One region of the Brevibacillus sp. B_LB10_24 genome, then DNA from elsewhere that is predicted to be linked to it. Evidence: riboswitches for the same ligand, from Rfam matches in the RefSeq annotation. Region 1 holds a riboswitch; each other region holds the start of a gene.
What was found. Region 1 has a riboswitch for cyclic di-AMP ahead of ehuB (ectoine/hydroxyectoine ABC transporter substrate-binding protein EhuB). Riboswitches for the same ligand answer to the same signal wherever they lie in the genome.
Positions count from the first base shown of each region.

Region 2: it holds a riboswitch for cyclic di-AMP, as region 1 does, so the genes downstream of both, ACI7RC_RS24700 (C40 family peptidase) here and ehuB (ectoine/hydroxyectoine ABC transporter substrate-binding protein EhuB) in region 1, are expected to answer to the same signal.
Region 3: it holds a riboswitch for cyclic di-AMP, as region 1 does, so the genes downstream of both, ACI7RC_RS18740 (CAP domain-containing protein) here and ehuB (ectoine/hydroxyectoine ABC transporter substrate-binding protein EhuB) in region 1, are expected to answer to the same signal.

Region 1 is NZ_JBJQOQ010000001.1:305,231-313,282, reverse strand. It holds partial or broken gene ACI7RC_RS01590 (BCCT family transporter) at 113-235, opposite strand; gene ACI7RC_RS01585 (TolC family protein) at 380-1,411, opposite strand; gene ehuA (ectoine/hydroxyectoine ABC transporter ATP-binding protein EhuA) at 1,544-2,368, opposite strand; gene ehuD (ectoine/hydroxyectoine ABC transporter permease subunit EhuD) at 2,386-3,036, opposite strand; gene ehuC (ectoine/hydroxyectoine ABC transporter permease subunit EhuC) at 3,039-3,695, opposite strand; gene ehuB (ectoine/hydroxyectoine ABC transporter substrate-binding protein EhuB) at 3,722-4,552, opposite strand; cyclic di-AMP (ydaO/yuaA leader) riboswitch at 4,812-4,967, opposite strand; gene ACI7RC_RS01560 (Ig-like domain-containing protein) at 5,412-6,911, shown strand; gene ACI7RC_RS01555 (ABC transporter ATP-binding protein) at 7,018-7,626, opposite strand; gene ACI7RC_RS01550 (ABC transporter ATP-binding protein) at 7,616-8,052, opposite strand, start outside.
Region 2 is NZ_JBJQOQ010000042.1:8,180-16,231, reverse strand. It holds gene ACI7RC_RS24730 (response regulator) at 65-694, opposite strand; gene ACI7RC_RS24725 (sensor histidine kinase) at 691-1,815, opposite strand; gene liaF (cell wall-active antibiotics response protein LiaF) at 1,829-2,587, opposite strand; gene ACI7RC_RS24715 (class I SAM-dependent methyltransferase) at 2,625-3,179, opposite strand; gene ACI7RC_RS24710 (PspA/IM30 family protein) at 3,244-3,957, opposite strand; gene ACI7RC_RS24705 (hypothetical protein) at 4,021-4,431, opposite strand; cyclic di-AMP (ydaO/yuaA leader) riboswitch at 4,716-4,846, shown strand; gene ACI7RC_RS24700 (C40 family peptidase) at 4,859-5,344, shown strand; gene ACI7RC_RS24695 (response regulator transcription factor) at 5,517-6,239, shown strand; gene ACI7RC_RS24690 (sensor histidine kinase) at 6,241-7,581, shown strand; gene ACI7RC_RS24685 (hypothetical protein) at 7,661-8,052, opposite strand, start outside.
Region 3 is NZ_JBJQOQ010000022.1:73,256-81,307, reverse strand. It holds gene ACI7RC_RS18750 (M15 family metallopeptidase) at 209-1,036, opposite strand; gene ACI7RC_RS18745 (hypothetical protein) at 1,429-1,857, shown strand; cyclic di-AMP (ydaO/yuaA leader) riboswitch at 1,995-2,160, shown strand; gene ACI7RC_RS18740 (CAP domain-containing protein) at 2,165-2,896, shown strand; gene ACI7RC_RS18735 (aldehyde dehydrogenase family protein) at 2,951-4,366, opposite strand; gene ACI7RC_RS18730 (LacI family DNA-binding transcriptional regulator) at 4,421-5,422, opposite strand; gene ACI7RC_RS18725 (glycine betaine ABC transporter substrate-binding protein) at 5,573-6,502, opposite strand; gene ACI7RC_RS18720 (ABC transporter permease) at 6,519-7,355, opposite strand; gene ACI7RC_RS18715 (quaternary amine ABC transporter ATP-binding protein) at 7,348-8,052, opposite strand, start outside.

The DNA of each region.
Region 1 (8,052 bases):
AGTGATGGGTGTAGCTAGCACGTCTATTTTTTTTGCCTTGCTGCCTTTTTTCTCCGCCTTCAACGATTTGAACAAGGCCGCTGACATCAAGAACAAAATCAACGTAAACGGAAGGCGGCGTCAGAAAATGGCTCATCGGCTCGGCGACGCCCCAAAAGACAAGCCTTACGCCGTACCCGGCACTAAACAGCATGCCGATCCATGTAAAATACGGGAACTCTGGTTTATCCTCGTCCTTGCCGTCGCATACCGGGCCATCATGTCAGGCGCCGCGATCCCCCAGAGAACAAGGGCCGTTCTGAAGTCCACTTTCCCTGCAAAAAAACACGCTTATCCGCTCATCCGGCATAAAGCGGTCTTTCCAACTGCTATCGGATGCTTACTCTCCAATCGAGAACTCATAGGCGGCGAAAGCGAGATTGCAGGCGTAAACGGCCGCCAGATAATCTGCCTTGGCTTTGTACCACGATTCTTCCGCCTGCCTTCGTTCAGCCAGGGTCATCCTGCCTTTTTGGTATTCTTCACTCGCCTTCTGATCGGCCTCCTCTGCAGCCTGCAGCGCCAGACTCATCTCTGCCTGCTTCGCCAGGGCAGATTCGAGCTTGCCGTAATTCGCCGTCACATCCTTCTTCGCTGCCTCTTGCAGCTTTATGAGCTCCAATCCCGCTTTCTTCACATCGTTCTTGGCGATTTGCCCCCGGTACGTTTCCAGGGAGGAATACAAGTAGATTATGTTGGCTCTTACTTCAAATGCTTTCAGTTCCGCCTGTTTTTTGAGAATTTCTGGCCGCTGCTGCCAGGCCTTTTCAATCGCAAGCTCAAGTGCGGGCAGTTCGTTGGATGGGAGAAAATGACTCTCGTTTAGTTTCCACTGTACGTCGTCACTCTCACCCATCCATTCATTTAATCGGGACAATGCCTTCTGAAAATTGTCTTCGGCATCCGCTATCGCCTTTTTCCCCTCTTCATTCTCGCTTTGGGCAAATTGCCGCATTTTTAGTTCCAGATTTTCCTGTGTGTAGAGCACTTCATAAAATGCCCTGGCGGTGTCCAGCTTCAGCTTTTTTTCCTGCGCTTCTACGGAGTAGCGCTTCAGTTCCTTTTCCTTTTCGGCTTTGGCTAGGGATTCGTATTTGCTCAACGCCCGGTCCAAAGTCATTTCCAATTTCGCGTTGATGCTTTTGGACGCGAAGCGGGCCAACTGCAATCTCGCTTCTTCCGAATCCAGATCAAGCCGCAGGATCGCCAGGTCGATATTGCTCCCCAGGGTTTTTTCTACTGCTTCCTGCAGTGTTAAATCGGTAAGCTGGATCGATTGATAAGATGTGTCAGCGGCTGCCTTCATCACAGGTGATCCGGCCAGCATCACCGCAGCCGCTGCCGCTGCGATCAGGGGACTACGCAATCTCACAAAACTAGCACCTCGTATCTGACTGATGGTTGCGGCAGGCAAAGCTTCCCTCTGCCACGCCTCTACTATAGGACGGTGCTGCGTGTGAATAGTTACAAGGCAAATCGATAAAATTCTTTTCGGGGGAATCAGTTACCGTTTAGTGCGGAACCTCGTCAGGAATGATTGCAGCCGCGGACTTTGCGGATTACCGAAGATCTGGTCGGGCGGGCCCTGTTCGACAATTTTTCCTCCATCCGTAAAGACCACGCGGTCCGCCACTTCTCTGGCAAATTCCATTTCATGCGTGATGAGAAGCATCGCCATCTCCCCTTCGCGGGCGATCTCTTTGATTACGGCGAGGACTTCGCCGACAAGTTCCGGATCCAGTGCGGAGGTCGGTTCGTCAAACACCATGACCTTTGGCCGCATGACGAGCGCCCTGGCGATGGCAACCCGCTGTTTTTGTCCGCCTGACAACTGGGAAGGATAGGCCTCTGTTTTATCTTCAAGCCCTACCTTTCTCAGCATTTCTACAGCTCTCTCCCTGGCCTCCTCTTTGGGCATGCCCAACACGTGAACGGGCGCTTCCGTACAATTTCGCAGAATTGTCATATGCGGAAAAAGGTTAAAATGCTGGAAGACCATGCCGATATTTCCGCGAATTCTGTGCAAATGCTTTTCGTTAGCCCGGACCAGCTTTCCATTCACTCGTTTGTGCCAAAGCAGTTCCCCGTCCACCTCGATCGTTCCGGAGGTGGGCTCCTCCAAGGTCATCAGCAGACGGGCGAGCGTCGTTTTGCCAGAACCGCTGGGTCCGATTACCGCCACTTTTTCGCCGGATGCGATATCGAGATTGATTCCATCGAGTATCTGCTGTTCCCCAAACGACTTGCTGATATTCTGATAGCGGACAAGCGGACTGATCCTTCCGGCAACCGGCGTAGCTTCCTCTTTCGTTGCGAGCGGCATATTCATACGATCTATCCCCTTTCTTATTTTAAGCTGATTCGCGCTTCCAAGCGCCGGATGAGCAGGGCGGACGGGTAGCTGAGCAGCAGGAACAAGAGACCGACAACGGTAAATGCTTCCACATAGCGGAAAGAAGCGGCGCCGATCAACTTGGCCGTCGCCATCATCTCCACCACGGTGATCGTCGAAAGCAGCGGCGTCTCTTTGAACATGACGATGAGGTAGTTGCCCAGCACCGGAGTGATCGGCCGAATCGCCTGCGGCAGGACGATTTTCGTCCAGGTTTTCCATCTGGAAAAATTGAGCGCGGTTGCCGCTTCCCACTGACCTTTGGATACGGCCTCGATGCCGGAGCGGTACACCTCTGACAGATAGGTGCTGTAGTGGATTCCGAGCCCGAGCACCCCGATGGTCAAGGCGGAGAAGTGAATCCCATAGACAGGGAGCGCAAAGTAGAGAAAGTACAACTGGATCAATAGCGGCGTACTGCGGATAAATTCGGTCACGGCCGCAACGGTCCAGGACAGCGGCTTAAACTTTGCGCGCCGCCCCAAAGCGAGCAGCAATCCAAGGATCAAGGCCAGGAAAAACGCAAGAATCGTCGTCATGATCGTGATGTGAATGACACTGAGCAATTTGGGCAGCACAGACATGGCGAATTCCCAATTCCACATACCTATGTCCTCCCCGCTGTAACAAATTTTTCAAGCAGGCGAACGCCAAGCGTGACGACTGCCGCCATGACGAAGTACATGATCAACAACAGCCCCAGGATTTGCGGGGTGCTGGAAATGTCAAACGTGCGAAGCAGCATGCCCTTGAACGTCAAATCGGCCAGCGTAATCAGCGAAACGAGCGATGTCCCTTTTAACAGCTCGATCAGCAGGTTGCCAAATGCCGGCAGCATCATGACGACCGCTTGGGGCAGGACGATTTTTTTCATGCGCTGGAAGGGCGTCATGTTGAGCGCAATGGCTGCCTCGATCTGCCCCTTGGGGACCGCCTGAATCGAACTTCGGACAATCTCCGAGCCGTATGCGCCATAGTTGCATCCCATCGCAATAAGTCCGGCTGCCATTGGTGTGAGCTCGAAACCGAGCAGCGGCAGGGCAAAATACAGCCAAAACAGCTGAATCATCAGAGAGGTACCGCGGAAAAATTCGACGTAGACCGCCGTTGCGATGCGTATCGGGGTATGCTTTGACATCCGGCCGAAGCCTGCGAGAAAAGCAATGGCGATGGTGAGAACAGCCGAATAGGCAAATATCTGTGCCGTCATTCCGGCGCCGCTCATCAGCGGCGCCAGGAACCCGGCCCCTGCATCTGTATTCATAAGGTGCCTGCTCCTTTCTGTCTACTTCATTCTTTGACAAGCTGTTCTGCTGTCATGTCACCCGGCAATTCTTGCTCCGTAAAGCCGAAGGGCTCCAGAATTTCCAGCAGTCTGCCGGACTCCTTCAGCTTTTGCAGCTCGCTGTTGTACGCCTTGAGGAAATCCTGATCCTCTTTGCGGAACGCAGCAGCTCCGTAACCGCGGATACTCTGTCCATCGATGACCGGCTGATCGAACTCCATGACCCGCTCGATGCCGCTATCCTTTGCCGAATCCAGCACCGCTTGCAGAGACGGCCCCGTCATCGTAATCGCGTCCACCCGGCCTGACTGCAGTGCCGCCACAGCCGATGGCTGGTCGGTCACGATCACCATCTGGTCATCGCCAACGCCCGACTTTTTTAAATAGTCAATCTCTATCGCGCCGCTCATCACGCCGATTTTTGCCTTCTTCTCGGCGATATCCTTATAGCTGTGGAGATCCTTGGGATTCCCTTTCTTCACGGCCAAAGCCTCGCCAATGCTGTACTCCGGGTTGGCAAAGGCCACTTCTTTCGCTCTCTCGGGTGTGATGTACATCCCCGCCGTAATAATGTCAAAGCGTTTGGCATTCAGTCCCGGGATCAGCGAGCCGAATTCGGTCAGTACCCCATTCATCTCGTCTATGCCCATGTTCTTCAGCACCTCTCTCGCTACCTCGACCGCCTCACCGCTCAGCTTGCCGTCCGGTGTCTGATACGCGTACGGCTTCTCATTGGCAAATCCGACCGTCACAACTCCTTGCTGCTTGGCTTTTTCAAGTGTAGAGACTCCGCTCTCCTCATTCGCCCCACCCCCGGAGCTGCTGCAGCCTGCCATCAACAACCCTATCGACAAAACTCCTGTAAGCAAAAATGAAAGCCCCTTTTTGTTCAATGTTCTTTCCCCTTTCTAGCTGGTGCCTAAAAATAAATAACCGGTGCCTGCTCTTCCCCTAGAACCGAAGTTCCAGGAAAAAAGTCTGCACCGGTATTCATCGCCTGATTATCGGTCTGGCCTTAAAACGACCATACCTCAGACCGTGCTCTGCTCGCCAAATAAACGGAATATTCCGCCTATTTATGCGACCCGTTTTCCAGGATCTTCTCTGCATTAGCCGGCGAGGTTAGCTGACGGGTAGGATGGCAGAGAAGCTGAGCTCTAAAACATCCCTCCTGATATCACTTCAAGGATTAACCCCAAAAACCTGGTTCCCCCGCTCCCATCCAAAGATGGAATTAGGCCTTTTGTATTCAGTTGTAAAAGCAAGCCTTGAGTCTGTGTGCCGCTTTGTTGTTTTCTATGGTACCACAGCAAAAATTTCAACTCATCCTCGATATATTCTGATAATAGGCGAGATAGCCGGCTCTCTTTCCGATACTCCCGCTGACCGGACCGAGCCTCCCTTTTCCTCCCAATTGGAGCCAGATGCTGGCAAGTCCACCTTTTAGAAGGCGCAGTGAGGGTTGGCTACCGTGCCGGACATGGACATTGCCTGATGAATCGGATGGAAAAAAATGGACTAAAGGTTCAAGTTTCTGGTTACGAAGTAGCAGAAACAGATGATTCCGTTAAAAAAGGGAGCTAAATTACCATGCGTTACTAGGAATTCGGTTCCTGTACAAGCCATCGCGCTTTCCTTATATATAGGGTGAACCACACATATATTTCCATTCTGGTGAAAAGGAGTGTGACAAGCATGTGGGCAAGAGAGACAGATAGGTGCAGCTTCCAGCGCTTGGCCATGCGGACAACCGTCTTTTTTCTGGCGGTATTCCTCTGTCTATGCGGACAAGCTGCCGCGGCGGAACTGGAGCCGCAGATGAAGTGGTCGAAACGCTATGTCAAGGATGAGACGCGGGAATTGGTGAAGAAGGTCGTGGCCGCTCGAGACGGCGGAGCGCTTGTCTGGGCAGACGAAACGGATACTGCCTACCATATCCTCCCCCCGCTGCTGTTGAAAGTAGATGCGGCCGGTGAAGAAGAATGGACCAAGCGGATGCCGGAGGACTTCTGGATTGCCAGCGTCAAGCAGGCAAAGACAAGCGGTTTTCTCGTCATGGGGGCGCTTCGCTCCCAACCGGAAAAGCTGCAGTTGGTCCGCTTGAGCGAAACCGGAAAAACGGAGTGGACGAAACAGATCGCAGTAGAAGGCGGTGCGATGATCCCGCAGTACTATTCCCTGTTGTACAGCGATTTTGCGGAAACATCCGACGGCGGCTGGATCGCTGCTGGACGTTACTACCCTGGCGGCTACGACACAGGCAAAAAGTCTCTCGTCCACCTCGTAAAAATCACAGCTTCAGGCAAAGTCGAATGGGATAAAACATGGGACACACCGAACTTCAGCTCGGCAGACCGGATTATCATTACGGACAGCAAAGACGTCTATCTGCAAGGGACAGTATCTTCCGGCGACTCGCAGCTGTACATCGCAAAGCTGACCGAAGATGCCGAAGTCATCTGGAAGCACACCTATGATGAGGTTGGTTCTGTGACGATCCACTCGGTCCTGCCCGCAAGCGACGGCGGACTGCTCATTACCGGTTATGTAAACCGGTACAGGTACGATCCTGCGTACAATGACATCTTAGCCTGGCACATCAATGCCAAGGGAGATGTGGTCTGGCGGCAGCAGTACGGAGAAGAAGAACGCGGTGAAATCGGCTTGTCCCTGACTGAGAGGGCTGACGGAGGCTATATGCTGATCGCGCTGCTCGGGTCGGAACGGAATGAACCCTCAGACTGGAGTTTCATGACGCTGGATGATTCCGGCAACCTGTTGGATGAGAAAACCGTCACCTTCCCGCAAGTGCGGGTGATCGGGGCGGTTCCCCAGGGGGCTGGTGAATATCTGCTGTTGGGTCAATATTGGGAAAAAAGCACGACCCTTGCTGACAAGCGGGACATCTACCTGATTAAATACGGAAAGGCAAAGACGCTCATCTCGCTTCAACATGCCTACGATCACAAATTGAAACTGACCCTCGGAGATACCACACAGCTTCAGGTCAAGGCCGTTTATGATGACGGAACGGAGGAAGCTTTGACAAGCGCGGTCAAGTGGCAATCATCCGACGAAAACGTGGCCGCAGTAGATGGAGACGGACAAATTACGGCAAAACAAAAAGGCAAGGCGAAGATTACAGCTTCTCTCGAAGGGAAAAGCGCAATGTTCACGATCCAGGTGAAAAAGTAGCATTCCATGTAAAAAATCGCCCTTGGCCGGCATTCAAAGCGAGTGTCGGCTTGGGCGATTCGTTAGTCGCTTCTACCAATTGGCCGGCAGGCGATAAGTCGAAGCGCTACTGTGAAAATTGCCTCAGATCGATAACCCTGCTGCAAATCCGCTTGATCAGGCTGGCATCATGGCTTACCACGAGCAGTCCCATCTCATGCCTCTGGACATGTTCAAGCACTACGCGCCAGATCTGCGCCTGTGTGATGGCATCGAGCATCGCGGTCATTTCATCGGCAATCAAAAAACGAGTCTGCGGACTCAGCGCCCGCGCTACGCAAAAACGCTGCAGCTCTCCTCCCGACAGCTCGTTTGGCCAGCGGCCCAGCCACTCCTGCTGGATCCCGAGCGCTGCGAGCAGCGAATCGTCCGGCGTCCCGCCCTCCATCAAGGTCTGTCGCATGCGCCAGCGCGGATTGACTGCTTTCTCGGGATGCTGGAAGACAAGCTGAACAGGGTGATACCCCGTAGTCGGCAAAGATGCCCCGCCGAGTGTCACGCTGCCTTCATGAGGGCGCTCATAACCGGCCAGGATACGTCCCAGCGTCGTTTTGCCGCAGCCGCTCGGCCCCACCAACCCGACCGCTTCACCCGCCTGGATCGTGATGTCAACTCCCCGCAGCACCCAGCGGTCACGGCCGTAGCGAAAACCAATCTGCTTCGCTTCAAGTTGCATGGATGCACCTCACAGTTCCCCCGCGCACATTCCGCTCTTCCGGGCGATCGGTGTCGCACTCAGGCGCAGCCATGGGACAGCGGGGGTGAAACAGGCATCCGGAAGGCAGCGCATGGGGCGGAGGCTGAAACCCCGGAATCGGTTCAAAACCGTTTTGCGGCAGCGCTCTCCACAGTGCTTTGGTATAGGGATGGCGGAGCGCCTCACCCTCTCCGGTAAAATCCGTCACAAGCGCGGTCTCGACTGTCGTGCCCGCATAAAAGACGGCGATGCGGTCGGCGATCTTGAGCGCTGTTTCGATATCGTGCGTGATCAACATCACACCTCGGCCCTCTTCTGCCAGTTCCCGAAAATACCCCAAGGTTTCCTCGACCGCCGCTTCATCAAGTCCGGGTGTCGGCTCGTCAGCGATCACCAGCCGAGCAC
Region 2 (8,052 bases), on a different contig from region 1:
CAGTTCCAACTGAACATACGCCCGCCAAGGGCCGCATGCCGCTCCCGGCGAACAGGAGCAGGCCTTACTTCAGATTGTGCTGATGCACATAGATGGCCGCCTGCGTCCGATCCTCCACCCCGAGCTTGGCCAGAATGTTGCTGACATGCGTCTTTACCGTTTTAATGCCGATGATCAGCTGGTCTGCGATCTCCTGATTTGACTTCCCCTGACCGATCAAAAGCAGCACTTCCAATTCCCGCGGGGTCAGCTGCTCATGCGGCGCCTGTTCGTGTCCATGTCGAAACCGGGCCATGATCTTGCCGGCAACGCGTGATTCCAGGACAGGCTCGCCGGCCGCTGCCGCCCGGATGGCCCGGGCGATTTCGGAGGCGCGAGAGGTTTTCAGCAGGTAGCTGAAAGCGCCGGCCTCAATGACCGGATACACCTTTTCGTCATCAATAAAGCTGGTAACCACGATCACTTTGCAGGAGGGGCATGTCTCCCGGATCCTGCGGGTCGCTTCGACTCCGCCGATCCCCTCCATGACCAGATCCATGATGATGACATCAGGCATCAGCTCGTTTGCCATCCGCACCCCTTCCTCGCCGCTGGAAGCTTCGCCAACGACTTCGATTCCTTCCTCTGTAGACAGATAGGCTGCCAGTCCCATCCGAACCATCTCATGGTCGTCCACCAACAACACTCGAATCACAGCTGATCTCCCCCCTTCTGATTGATTTCCATCACCAGCGGTATCCGCACCTCTATCTGCGTCCCCGTCCCGGTTGACGAGATGATGTCCAGGCTGCCGCCGATCTCGTTTACCCGCTCGCGCATGGAGTGAAGGCCGTACGAGGTCAGCTTTTCATCATCCGGATCAAACCCGATCCCGTTGTCGCTGACCCGCAGGCGGACCTGCTCTCTTAAGGTAAACAGCTTCACTTCGATCTTGTCCGCCTGTGAATGGCGCAAGGTGTTGGACAAGGCCTCCTGCAGGATCCGGAACAGGTGGTCTTCAATTCCGCTCGGCAGGTCCTCAATCTCTTCCAGCTCCCAGGTGATATTGATCGGGTGCTTCTGGGTCAGCTCTTCCAGAAGGTCCGTTACGGCCTCGCGGAGCGGGCGGTCCTGCAGCGTTGCCGGGCGAAGGTGCAGCAGCAATGCCCTCATTTCCGCCTGCGCCGCTGCTGCCATCTCCTCTACCAATTCAATCTGCTGCATAGCCCGCTGCGGGTTCTGCTCCATCATACGTTTGATCGCCGCAGTCGTCATCGCGATGGCAAACAATTGCTGACTGACGGCATCGTGCAGTTCGCGGGCCAGACGCTGCCGCTCTTCCACTACAGCGGCATGCCTTACCTGTTCGCCCAATGCGGCGTTATGATTGGACAGGCGCTGCAGGGAAGCCACCTGATCCTCCCACTTCTCCGCGATCCGGTTAAACTGCCAGCCGATCTCCCCGATTTCATCCGTGCCCAGCTCCGGGAGCCGATAAGAGAGCAGGCCGCGTTCTAGGTTCATCGTCGCCTGACGCAGTGTATTTAAGCGCTTTTTCAGCAGGTTGCCGATCACGTAGCCGCCTGCAATCCCGACCACGGCCGCCGTCAACAGCGCGAGCAAAAAGAGGCCGGAGACCAGGCCCCAGTTGATCGACTCCGGCAGTTGTACGCCGAGATAATCGCTAACCAGCTGCGATAGCTGTGTGCTTGTCCGAAGGTAGTGGACAACGGCAAACAGCACGGCAAAGATCGCGGTGACAATCCCGGCGCTGAGCCAGACAAATTGCTTGACGAACTTCCACTGTATACTTCCAAGTCTGCTTTGACGAGCCATGTGAGACGCCCCCTTAGATGTATCTCACATCGACGTCGCCAACGATCAGCGAGACGATTATTTTCACTTTGCGCGCAGCATCGTCGTAGTGCTCGGCGGTCATGACCACTCGACGGTTCAATCCGCCCTGACGATGCCCGAATACTTCCAAATCCCCTACGGTCACCTCCGCAGATACGGCTGCGGGAAGATCGGCCGGTACGTAGATCGTCACGTCACCCACCCAGCCGTTTACAAACAAAAAGGCCTCTTCTTCGAGGATAATCGCCCGTGACAGGTCAATGACCACATCCCCGACACCGTGCCAAATATGAAGCTGCCGCAGTTCAAAGCGGCCTGATGTCAAGTGATAGTCGCCGATCAGCGAACTGCGGGTCTCTCTATGTGAAGACTCGCCCTCTTTTGCGAAGCCGGGATCGATTCTCATCCGCTGCCCGGAAGCGGGTTCCTTCTCCGCAGGCACCTGCCGGCGAGAGCGAATCAAACGCCATCCAAAGTTAATAAACGCGATCGCGATCGCAATCCCGATCACATCGCCGATGTCAATGTGAAACCACTGATCCAACAAGATGAGCAAGCCGATCCCGCCGACGATTCCGCCCAGCCACCGGCGTCCTCTCGTCCACCAGCGCATGCCGAGATAGACGATCAACAGCGGGAACAGGCTAAATAAGTTAAAATCAATCAGATTAAGCGCGTCAAGAAAAAGACCAAAACCAATAAATACGAGGATGATGCCAGCAATCAATTGATTTAATCGCGATAGTTTCACAGGGTCTTTCCCTCCAAACGCAGCCAGAAGCAATCCATTATTCCTGCAACCGGCAGGTGTACACAAAAGCAGGCGGAACATTGAAAGGCGTAAAGCTGATGCTCACCTTCTTAAATCGTTCTTCCAATTCTGCTTTCATCTGCAGCGAGTACTGAAATGTGACGAATACACCTTCCGGATCCAGCGTTTCCACCACATTGTCGAGAATTTTCGTCCGCACTTCGACTGGAAATACGGCAAACGGCAGCCCGGAAATAATCGCGTCCGCAGGCTGCAGGTTCATCTCTTTTACATAGCTGGCCAAATGAACCGCTTCCGATTGAATGAGTATTCCCGGAAAACGTTCTTTCAGCATCTGCTGAAACCGCGGGTCCTGTTCCACGACAAAAAAATTCGTCTCCGGACGCTTCAGCCGCAGGATCGCTTCCGTAAAAACACCCGTTCCCGGCCCCAATTCGACAATGGTTTTGGCAGAGACCCACGGAACGTTTTTCATCATTAGCCGGCATAAAAATTTCGAACTGGGAGCAACGCTTCCCACACGGGTAGGATTAGAGAAAAAACGTCGCAAGAAGACGAGAAAATCTGACACAGGGCAAACCTCCTAGGGGAAAAGCAGCCCGCTTTTTACGGGCTGCCGAGACTATCAAATCTTGCTATCGGGACAGGTGATCGCCTTGCTCTTCCTGTCTGGTTTCGTCTGTTTTTTTGTCGAACAGCCGCTCTTTGCGCAACGCCAGCTCCTGATCGATATCGTCTGCTTCTAACGCGTCGAGTGAAGAATGCAGACTGCGGCGGCCTTCGTTCCAATGTCCGGTGAGCTCTGCTTCCGCTTCCATCCGCATGACTTTTTCTTCCATACGGCTAAAGCCGCGGGTCGCGCTTTCACAGCCTATACCATTTATTACGTGATTCAGGTGCTTTTGGGTACGGGCTACTTGCGCCCTGGACATCAACGTGTATTTTTTCGCTCTCATCTTGTAGAACTCGTCTTTTAACTGCGCCAGTTTTTCTCGCATTTGCCCTGCTGCTTCTCGGGCCGAGTGGTACAGCGCTTCGTTTTCGGAAGCCCGGGTTTCAAAGTATTTTTTGTCAATCAGGGCGCGGCGGGCCAGTTCATCTTCCCCTTCGCCAAGCGCCAGGTTGATCTGCCGCTCCCGCTTCTCCACCATCCTCAAGGCTTCTTCCCACTGCTGGCGAAACTTCTTTTCCAGCGCGACTTGCCGGGCCACGGCTACTTCAGCTCGTCCAATCTCCGACTCCATGTCACGCATATACTGGGTCAGCATCACTGCCGGATCTTCCATCGAATCGATCACATCATTGACCGAAGCTACTGTTAAATCACGCAATCTCTTTATGATACCCATGTAAATTCCTCCTCATTTTATCATTACGGTATAGCGGGTCAAGATATTTTCCTTCTACATTTTTCAAGGACGGCGAGACCGCAGATCGTCTTCCCACGAATCCAGGGTGTCCTCCTTAAGTACGCTCCTCGCCCACTTGCGTTCATAGTACGAAACCTCTTCTGCAGACGGTTCCGGATGGCTCCTGATCAGGCGATACCCGAGATAGAGTATCCCGACGGCGATCAATGTGCTGAACAGCAGATGAACCTTGCCGGTCAGCATCAAGATGCCGAAGAAGACCAGGAATGCCCCCCAGATGCGGCCGCCTGTCGATTTGGCTGCGAGCAGCTTGCTCCCGCCCCAGAAGATGACAGCTCCCGAGATGAGAAAGCCCAGCAGTCCTTTGACAAACCCCAAGTGGCCAAGCAAGATGACTACTCCGAGGAACAGCAGCGCGGTTCCGAGAAGCAGCTTCCCCGACCGCTCACTCATCGAACATCCCTCCGTTTTCTTCTTTAACTCTTGCTCACAACTTTATTGTAGACGACCTGTTTTGCGAGTATAACGGACGGGCGATTGGTTTTTGCGTCCGTCCGAAGGCGGAGAAGCACGTCCTGCCAAAATCGGACAAGCCCGCCGAAAGCGTCAAGCGACGAAGAAACCTGCTGTGCGTTTCGGTAATATGACAGGAAATTGTGACGAAATTTTGAACGATTACGCAAAATAGAGGAAATCCTTGGACAACCTCGAATTATTTTGTTCATTGTGTAAAAAAAAATCGAAAAAAGCCGAATTCCATCATGGAAGCGGGGGAACCAATGTTTTGGGGTGAGTAGCTGTTTCGACAGTTTAGGGAATCCTTTCGCCCGAACCCTTCAGCTAACCTCGCAGGCTTAAGGAAGGAGCAGCTTCATTGCGTATGCGTAAGTTTGTTTGTTCATTGATTTTGGCTGGAGTGCTTGCCAGCGGAGCCGGTTCGGTGTTTGCAGCGGAAAACCCGCTTATGGGCACCATCGAAAACCTTTACGGCGTTCCGTATAAAACGGCAGGAACCACCACCAAAGGGTTTGACTGCTCCGGTTTTACACAATACGTCTTTCAAGCGTTAGACGTCGAGATTCCCCACTCTTCCGCATCACAGTACGAGTTAGGGACCGCTGTCTCCAAAGACGAATTGCAGCCAGGAGATCTGGTGTTCTTCAACACCAATGGCCACAGCATCTCCCATGTGGGAATCTACATCGGCGACAACATGTTCGCCCACTCCGAAACCGGTAAAGGGGTTACCAAGACTTCGCTGAACGATCCCTACTACTGGAGCAAGCGTTACGTCGGAGCAAAACGAGTAGCTATTCCGGCACTGGAAAAAGCACAAGAAGATAGCAAAGAGAAAACGGAAAACTAACTTTAGAAGTCAGAGGGTAAGCGCCTCTGGCTTTTTCTGACGAAATTTAGTACCAGATCCCAAGATAACCTCATAGGAATTCCCCTACAGACTGTTATTACCACTGTGTATTCTTTCGTTTCGTGATATGATGGGAATGAGAATGTGACTTTGCAGTTGGAGGGGATATAGATTGAAAGAAGAACACATTCTTGTGGTTGACGACAATCAGGAGATCACCGATCTTCTCCAAGATATATTCGAGAGCGAAGGTATGAAGGTATCGATTGCAAACAGCGGCGCCCAAGCGCTTTCCTTGTTGGAAAACGGACTGCATCCGGATCTCATCCTGCTCGATATCATGATGCCGGGCATCAGCGGATACGAGCTTTGCGCCCAAATTCGCCGCGAGTGGGAAATGCCCATCCTCTTTTTAAGCGCAAAAGGAAAGGCTGTCGACAAGGTGGTGGGCTTTGAAATCGGAGCCGACGATTATATTACCAAGCCCTTCGATACCGAGGAGCTGCTAGCAAGAGTTCGCGCCCACCTGCGACGGTTTGAACGGATTCGCCATATCGGGCAGCGCGAAAACACCAAGCAGGAAGCTGCAGCGGCGATGAGCCAGCTTTCCTTTAAGGGGCTCGAAATCAACAAAGAAACGTATACCGTCTACGTCAATGACGAAAAGGTAGACCTTTCGACAAAAGAATTTCAGCTATTGGCCTTTTTAGCCGAGAATCCGGGCATCGTCTTTACCCGCGAGGAAATCTACGACCGCGTCTGGGGATACGGATACGGCTCGCTCAACACGGTCACGGTACACATCAAAAACCTGCGCGAAAAGCTGGAAAAGGATCGGACATTTATCAAGACCCAATGGGGAACCGGCTACGTTTTCATAGGGGAGCGTATTTGAGATGAGAATCGGCACGAAGCTGTTCTTGTCTTTTTTTGCGATTATTTTGTTTCATCTGTTAACGTATCAACTCATCTTTAAAAACATCATCGTCGAGCAGATCAAAAATGACCGCTACGAGCAGTTTTTAAGCGAAAAAGTGGCGGCCCAGCGCGTGCAAATCAATCAGCTGATGCGGACGAACTCTTTCAAAGACCCGCTTGAAATGCATGAACTCAGCTCTGAGCTGCCAGAAGATCTGATGTACAAGGTTACGGTGGAAGACGCCAATGGGACGACCCTCTATACAAAGGTCTCCCAAGCCTACAGTCTGAAGGGGCCCAACAAAAAAGAAGTGGCAGAATACTACTTTCAGCATGACCCGGGCAGCCAGGAGCGCACCGTGATCACATTCTATACCGATGAATCAGACATCCTCGCCTCCAAAGGGGTTTCGATGTCGGTCTGGTACATCTACGGCAGCATCCTGCTCCTCGGACTGGTCTTCATGTTCATACTGGTTCGCTGGATCCTGCGCCCGGTCGGCGAGCTTTCGCTGGTCACACAGGAGATCAAGGACGGCAAACGGTACGTCTCCTTCTCCTACAAGGCGAATGACGAATTCGGCCAATTGTTTCAATACTTTACCGATATGGTGGAAGAATTGCGCAACGCCGAAGAGCGGCAGCAGGAACTGATCGCTGCCATCGCCCACGACTTTCGCACGCCGCTGACGACGATCAAAGGGTACGCCTCCTTCATCGGTTCTGGAAGGGTCACGGATATGGAACGGATTCAAAACCAGATGAAAAAGATCGGGGGAAAAGTAAACGATCTGGAAAAACTGCTGGATGAACTGCAGGATTTCAGCTACCAAAGCAGGCAGCTCCCGCTTGTGCTAAGCCGGATTCACCTGTGGCCTTTTGTCCAAAACATCGCCGAGGAATACGAGGCGAAGGCGCAGGAAGCCGGTTTGCGTTTTGGATGCAAGATCCGGGTGTCCAAAGAACTGCGCATTGAAGCAGATGAGACCAAGCTCCGCAGGGTTTTGGAAAATTTGCTAAATAACGCCATTTACTACAACAAGCCGGAGGGGGCCATCCTTTTGACCTGTGATCAGCGGGAACGTTACGTGCTGTTCTCTGTCATCGATAAGGGGGAAGGAATTGCCGAGGAGGACATCAACAAGGTATTTGCCAAGTTTTACCGCGCAGACAAGTCGCGCAATCGAAATACCGGCGGAACGGGGCTGGGGCTGGCCATTTGCCAAAGCATTGTGCAGCGGCACGGCGGCGAGCTGTCTGTCATCAGCCAGTTGGGGGAAGGCAGCTGCTTCTCCTTTACGCTTCCCTTCCACCAGTAAGAATGTGGCCTTGCACGCACGCGGCATCTCCGCAGCCGACCTGACGGAGATGCCGTTTTCTTTGTCTGGAGCAGCAGGCTCATTCGCTGAGGCGAACCAGCGACACCACGGTGTGGTCAATCAGATCGCGCAAATCGCCGATGTTGCCCTCATCGATCTTGCGGTGAAAGTCGAGCGTGATTTTGTTCTCATAGATGTCGGGAGGCCAACGCAACGGCCTATGCTCATCCAGCCTCGCCGAGATCCGTTGGGTGATGTGCGGGCGGTCTCCCCAAATCTCGTTTAAAATGCCGACGATCTCACTCGTCTCTCCCTCTACATCTTGAACATATGTATAAAAATGGATACAAACCGTGCAGCCGATATGTTCTGTCAGCGGCTGTTCCAGCAGCTCCCCGGCGATATCGGCCAGTGATGTTCGCAGTTGGAATTGCGCTGTCACCTCTCGTTTGCCGGCTGGTGCTCCCTCAG
Region 3 (8,052 bases), on a different contig from region 1:
TTTTTATGCTGAAACTGCTTCGAAAGTTCAAGCTTGAACATTGCCCTATATGCAATGAAATCCTGCAGAGCCAACACGGCAGCCTCTGTTATACCAAGGCTTGCCCCCACGGCCATTATACCGAAGAAACGTACTGCCATCTAGGGGTGCGAATTGTCTATAAAAAATAGTGCTCTGACTCATCTCAGGAAATTTTTGTCAGGGGCAGTCATTTTGCCCCAGATACAGGGACCGCATTGTAGTACTCCTCCAAGCACTGTCCTTTTTCAGCCAACTCCTTGGCAAGCTGGACACCTACATAGCGGATGTGCCAGGGTTCATATTCGTAGCCGGTGATCTCCACCTTGTCTTCCGGATAGCGAACGATAAAGCCGTATTCCGGTGCATGTTTGGCAAGCCAATCAGCCTCGGGCGTCCCGGCGAAGCAGCTCTCCGCGGCGCATTTGCCGTCAATGCCGGATACATCGATGGCCAGCCCTGTCTGATGCTCGCTGGTGCCGGGAACTGCGCTGTACATTTTGGCAGCCGCCTCGCCATCCCGCTGCACATAGCTTTCAAATAGTTTTGTCTGCCGGTCATAGGAGCGGTATCCGGAGACTCCGGCGAGCGAGATACCGTCTTTCTTTGCGCCGTCAAACAGTTTCTCCAGCGCATCTGCGGCTTCCTTGCGCAGTTTCCGTTTTTCGATTTTCTCTTGGAAAATAAACGGCACATTTGGGTAGACCAAATCTTGCGGCTCATAATTTTTTGGCAGAGCATACTGCTTGTCTACCAGGACAGTGACGCTGTCAGGGTTGGCAACTACTTTAAGGCCATCGATGGTACCGGATGTTTCTTGAACCGGAGTGCTCTCCTGGGAATTTTGCGATTCGGGGTTGCCAGCCGTTTTTTCGTCCGGAGGGACAGTGGGTTGTTGTTCTTGGGAAGGGGAGACGGTCTGCGAAGGTGTCGGGTCTTGTTGTTGATCTTCACAGCCTGTCAATGCTGCGAGAAACAGGACACTGCTGAATACCATTGCCGTCATGATCTTCTTCATGTTGAATAAATCCTCCTTAAAACGCTTGGTGTACATGGATATTGCAAGGCTTAGCCGCTGTGTCAGCTCTCTTTGCTGCGCCTGCTTTTGGCCGGTGCCGGGAACTTTTTGCTCCGGTTTGTCCGTATTTTCCATCATACACTCATCCTCTGCGATATTACCAGATTTTTTATCGATTAGTTCATCCGCTTCCGCTTTTTTCGTTTTGTCTCTGATTGCACAGGATGACAAGCGGGAACGTTCGGCATTTGTCTTTTTATGTAAAGACATTCATTTAGCAACTTTTCCCATCACTCACCTAAAAACTAGACGTCTACCGGTAAGCAAACGTCCATTCATCCCAAAATATTGTGCATATACTATGGTACATTCTCACAGAGGGGAGATATTTGATGAGAAGCAGACGCAAAGCCGACAAGAAGGCTAAAGTCCGGATGGTCAGTTCATTTTCGCCTTATTACGGCCCGCAGGCTGTCAGCCCTTACTTTGGAAAACCTTGTCCGCCGGTTGTCAGTCCATTTCAGACGACCAGACCGTATTGCCCGCCCGTTGTGAGTCCATACCACGCGGCCAAACCGTATTGCCCGCCGGTTGTCAGTCCTTTTCAAGCTGTGAAGCCCTTTCCGACACCGCCAGTCGTCAGTCCTTTTGCGAAGCCCCCGGTCGTCAGTCCTTTTGCAAGACCCCCGTTCATACCACCATTTGTTCAACCCTTTTCCGTTTGCGACCCATGCTGCGCCAACTGCACCAGATGCATGACGACCGGCAACAACTCAGCCTGCCGTTACTGCCGCAGACACTGCGGCTGGAACAAAAAATGACAAATCGTTCCGGGTGTACGGAAAATGGGGCCCGGCCACGCTCGAAACTTGGTTGTTTCGGGCTTTTTACATAAAATTGGCGTTTGTTAGCAGATATACCAACATTCAATAATTTCATCAATTCGCATTCTCTGTTATCCTTGTAGATGCCGAAACTTCAAAATACATCGAAGTGCGGGGGACGCTTTTCGACAGAAAGGCCTTTTTGGCTTTCTGTATGGGGTGAATCGCTTTGCAAGCGTAGGGTTGTATCCTCAATCCGAATCCGACAACTAACCTCGTAGGGCAAAAAAAAGGAGACGATACGATGAAAAAATTTTCAGCCAGAAAGTCCCTTCTCGCCATTGTTCTCGGAGTTGCCGTAGCCGGCATTTCTACTTCTGCATTCGCTGCAACTTGTCCGCAGCAGGCAGCCAACGATCCGGCACAACAGCAGATGATGTATGTCTATCCGCAATTCCAACAACAATGGGTGATCTACCCTCAGCAAAATCATAACATTCCACAACAACAGCAGCAGTATTTCTTCCAACCCGCCAACAAATGGCACCAGCCTGCAACAAACTACAGTCAACCGGTACAAGCTCCAACACAACAGCCGGCAAATACACCAAGCCAGCCTGCCAAAGCACCTGTAGCCAAAACCCCTGATGCCTCACAAGGAAATGTCGACAACTACGCCAAAGAAGTATTTTCACTCGTCAACCAAGAACGCCAAAAAGCGGGTCTTCAGCCGCTGAAGTTGGACGAGCAGCTGTCTTCCGTCGCGATGAAAAAAGCCGTCGACATGGAGAATAACCATTACTTTGACCACATCAGTCCGACCTTGGGCTCTCCATCTGACATGATCAGCCAAAGCGGCATCCAATACATGACCATGGGAGAAAACATCGCAATGGGTCAACGCAGTCCGCAAGAAGTCATGCAGCAGTGGATGAACAGCGAGGGCCATCGGGCAAACATCATGAACTCGAACTTTGACACCATCGGTATTGCCTATTACAACGGCTATTGGGTACAAGAGTTTATCGGAAACTAAACATGACGTGAAAAAAACAAGGCGGGCACCGGTGCTCGCCTTGTTTGTGTTTGCCTACAGCGTGACGACGATCAATTTGCTCTCGGACATTTCCTGCATCGCGTACTTCACGCCTTCGCGCCCCAAACCCGAGTCTTTGACGCCGCCGTAGGGCATGTGATCCACCCGAAACGTCGGGATCTCATTGATCAGCACTTGTCCCACTTCCAGCTTCCGGGCAGCGGCGAACGCCGCCTGAATATCCCGGGTGAAAACGCCTGCGTTCAATCCAAATCGGGACGCATTGGTCTTCTCGACCGCCTCCTCCATAGACGTTACCCGGTCGATGACGACGACAGGTCCAAACACCTCCTGACATACCACGCGGCTGCTCGGATCGGCGTTCAGGATCAGGGCGGGGCGAATCACGCTGCCGTCCGTCTCCCCTCCGTAAACCACCGCTCCCATGCGCCTGGCTTCCTCAATCCATTCAAGAATCCGCTTGCGGGAGCGCTCGTTGATAACGGCGGACACATCCGTATTTTCATCCAGCGGGTCTCCTGTGCGGAGCTGTTCCATCCGCTTGCGAAATTCTGCTGTAAAGCTGTCGTACACGTTCTGATGGACGTAGATCCGCTGCGTGTGAATGCAGACTTGTCCGGCGTACGAAAACGCCCCTTCCACGGCACGAGCCACACAGCGCTCCAGATCGCAGTTCTCATCGACGATCAACGCGGAGTTGGAGCCCAGCTCAAGCGTGAGTTTCTTCAAGCCGGATTGGGCGCGAAGCAGTTTCCCGACTTCGGGACTGCCGGTAAAGGAGAGTTTTTTGATCCGTTCATCTGCTGTCAGGACCGGACCCAGGACTGCTCCTTCGCCAGACACGACGTTGAGCGCACCGGCTGGCAGGCCTGCTTCTGCAAGGATCTCGGCGAGTACATAGGAAGAAAGCGGCGTCTGCTCTGCCGGCTTCAATACGACCGTATTGCCGACAGCGAGCGCCGGTCCCACCTTGTGGGTGACCAGATTGAGCGGAAAGTTGAACGGGGTAATCGCAGCGACCACACCCAGGGGTTCGTTCACGGAAAAGGCAAGCCGCCCTTCTCCGCCGATCGCTGCATCCATCGGAATGGACTCACCGTTCATCCACTTGGCACCCTCGGCAGAAAAGCGGATCGTCTGAACGGAACGGCCCACTTCCGCCCGGGCCGCTTTGATCGGTTTTCCCGCTTCCTGTGCGATGATCCTGGCCAACTCCTCCGTCCGCTCTTCCATCAGCTGAGCGGCGCGGTTCAAGATAGCAGAGCGCCGATGGGCAGGAAGTGTCTTCATCTCGGCAAAAGCGGCATCCGCCGCCTCAATCGCCGCCAGCATCTCTGCTTCGTCGGCATTGGCGATCGATCCAAGGCGTTGATTGTTGTACGGATTGTAGAGTTCATAGGTTTGCTTCGCAGGCACATAGCGGCCATTGATAAAGAGATCCTTATTCATGACATCTGCCTCCTTTTTGATGTATACGTATTCATTATTGCCTGTACTTGCCTGCTACGGCGGGCAAGCACCGGTAGTTTCGCGAACGATCAGCTCCGGGCGAAGCACGATCTGAATCGGCTGCAGCGCCTCCTCCTCGGCTTCAATCAGGTTCATCAGCATCTCAATTGCCAGCACCCCCATCTGCTGCTTGTAGTTACCGACGGTCGTCAGGCGGATCGACTGATGGGAAGCAATATCGATATCGTCGACGCCGCAGATGCTGACGTCCTCGGGAATTCGTTTGCCCATCCGGATCAGCACATCCATGCATGTCAGGGCCATCGCATCTGTCGCACAGATGATCGCTGTCGGCGGCGAAGACAGCTGCATCAGCCTGACTGCGGCAACCTCTATTTCCTGCGGGGTGCCGTTAGTCATCACCATCAGCTGCGGGTCGGGCTGCAGGCCGTATTTTTTCAGCGTCGCTTCATATCCTTCCTTCCGTTCAAAAAACGTCGAGACATTGAGGTGTCCAGACAGGAAAGCAATGCGTTTGTGGCCGTATTCGATCAAATGCCGCGTATTCAGCTCTCCGGCCAGCCGGTTGTCTATGACGACGTAATTTCCGCCGGTTCTAGGGCGGCGGTTGAACATCATGTAGGGAATATTCGCCTCTTCAAGCTGTGGTAACAGCGGATCGTCCAGTTGGATCGTAGACAGGATGATTCCGTCCGGCTTATAGCGGCTGATCGTTTCAAACAGACTCAGATTATCCCCCATATGTTCGAAGTGCACCATCACGCTATACCCCTTTTCCGCGGCTAGCCGGACGATATTGTCCGTCGTTTCGACAAAAAAGTGGTTCTTCAGCGTACCGGATAGGAGCGCGATGTTGCGCGTCTGATTCATCACCAGGCTGCGGGCGATAAAATTGGGCCGGTAATGCAGCTCGGCCATCGCCTGCATCACTTTGTCCTTCGTCTCCTGCTTGATCCCGGGGTATCCGTTGAGTACCCGCGAGACGGTTGCCTGCGATACGCCGGCGTGTTTCGCAACGTCTTTCGATGTCACCATCCTGGCCATCCACCTTTGTATGAACGATCTGGAGCGATCATGTATACGTATTCATTGATAACACGAATATAGCACCGCCACTGTTCGCTGTCAATGGAAGAAAGAAAGAGTGCCGCCAAGACGATAGCGACACTCTCTGTGTTGTTTTCATTACTTCTTCAAATCTTCAATAGAGTTGACATCCATATAGGAAGGGACGACCAACCCTAATTTGGTTCCGTCGAGGTTGACTCCCAGGTCCTCAAACTTGCCTTCCAGCTGCTTTACGTACTCTTGGTGGGTGGTCGGCAGCCATGCCGCTACCATCCCGTCTACATCGCCATTGGCGACGCCTGCCCACATCGGGCCGGCTTCCACCTGGCTCAATTCAACGTCATAGCCCAGCTTTTGCTTCAATACTTCCGCGACAACATTGGTGCTGGCGATCTCCGAGTCCCAAGCGACGTAAGCCAAGGTCACCTTTTGGCCAGAGACCGGTTGGATCCCCTCGACCCATTTGTTTACCTGCTCTTCATGGCTCTTCACCCATTCTGCTGCAGCCTGTTCGGGGTCTTTTCCATTTTCAATCTCCAGCATGACATCTTCCATATCGCTTGGCTTCCAGTTGAAGTTATCCAGGAAAGCATAAGCGCTCGGCTGGTCCTCTTTCAGCCCTTTGCGTACAATCGTATGGATTTGCTCAGCTGCCCCGTACACCCCTTTGGGGTCATCCAGGTACTTCAGATCGAATTTCGAGAACATCCAATGCGGCGACCAGCCGGTGATGATGATCGGTTTCTTCTTATTGTAAGCGTCTTTGAGCGCCGCTGTCATGGCGGCACTGGAGCCTTCCACCAGCTCCCATTTGTCCAATCCGTATTCCTGGATCGCTTTTTCCGTAGCCGTCATCAGGCCGGCACCCGGGTCGATCCCGATGATTTTATAGCCGACTTGCTCGCCGACTGATGCCGACGCGCCGCTGTTCGCTCCCCCGGATTTTTCTGGATCATTCGCCGGTTGGTTGGACGCGGATGAACAGCCCCCCAACAGCAAGACTGAAGCCAACAGCGCCGCGGCGCCCCGTTTTACCAGTTGTTTCATCGTACTATTCCTCCCCCTAATTGTTTCTTTTCTTTTTATTTTGAGTAAGCCGGTCCAGGACAATCGCCAAGATGACGATCGCAATTCCGGCCTCAAAACCAACTCCGATTTTTATCTGCGTCACAGCGCGGTATACATCGGCACCCAGGCCCTTGGCCCCGATCATGGAGGCGATTACCACCATCGAAAGCGCCAGCATAATGCTCTGGTTGATCCCGGCCATAATCGTCGTTTTGGCGATCGGCAGCTGTACCTTCCACAGTTTTTGCAGCGGTGTGGAACCAAAGGCGTCCGCCGCCTCGACCAATTCGGCCGGTACCTGCCGGATCGCCAGGTTCGTCAAGCGGATCGTCGGCGGCATCGCGAAGATGACGGAAGCGATCACACCCGGAACCTTGCCCAATCCGAAGAAGAAGATGGACGGAATCAGGTAGACGAAGGCAGGCATAGTCTGCATGAAGTCCAGACACGGTGTAACGATATTTTGCACGATGTCTTTTCTCGAACACCAGATCCCTACCGGAACCCCTATCACTACTGAAATAAGCGCCGCTGTCAGCACCAGCGACAAGGTCTCTATCGTATTGGTCCAGTAACCGAGATTATCGATCAGAAAAAGACCTATAAATGTAAAGATGGCTAATCCTACATTTTTTCTTCTCCAGGCGAGCAGTGCGATCAGGATAATCAGCAGCCAGGACGGAAATATATTTAAAACGAAGGAAATTGAATTGACGACGGCACCAATGGCAACCGTTATGCCGTCAAACACGAATCCTAATGTCGCTTCCAAATAGTCAACAAAAGCCTCAACCCACTGCGCTAGAGGCAGCTTCGGCAGCAAATTACCCATGTACTTCCACCTGCCCATCTCCAGCCGCGGTTGCCGCCACGTCGTTCACCTTGCCGGCCAGTCCGCTTAGCACAGCACCTCTGACGACGACGCCGAGCAATCTCTTCTGTTCGCTCACCACTGCGATCGGTACCTGAGAAAAAGCGATCAGGTCAAACATCTGGTTCAACAGCGTTTCCGGAGCAACGGAAGGAATCGTGGTTTCCATGATCTGCTCCAGCGTTTGGTCGCCCTGTTTCGTCGCTTCAACGACCTTGTCAGCGGTAATGACGCCAAGCAGAGACTTCTTCTTGTCTACGACGTACAGACTGGAGACGCCGCGGTCTCTCATCATCTGCAGGGCGACGCGCGGCCCTTTGTCCAGCGTAATCGTCTCGGCCCGCTTCATCACGTGCCCGGCCGTCAATACTTTGGAGCGGTCTACGCCTTCCACAAACTTCTCGACGTAATCATTGGCCGGATTGGTCATGATTTCTTCCGGCGTACCGATCTGGACGATCGCCCCGTCTTTGATCAACGCGATCCGGTCGCCGATTTTCAGCGCCTCATCCAGATCGTGGGTGATAAAGATGATCGTCTTTTGCATCTTTTCCTGCAGTTCCAACAGCTCATCCTGCATGTCCTTGCGGATCAACGGGTCTAACGCGCTGAAGGCTTCGTCCATCAGCAGGACGTCGGGATTGCTGGCGAGCGCTCT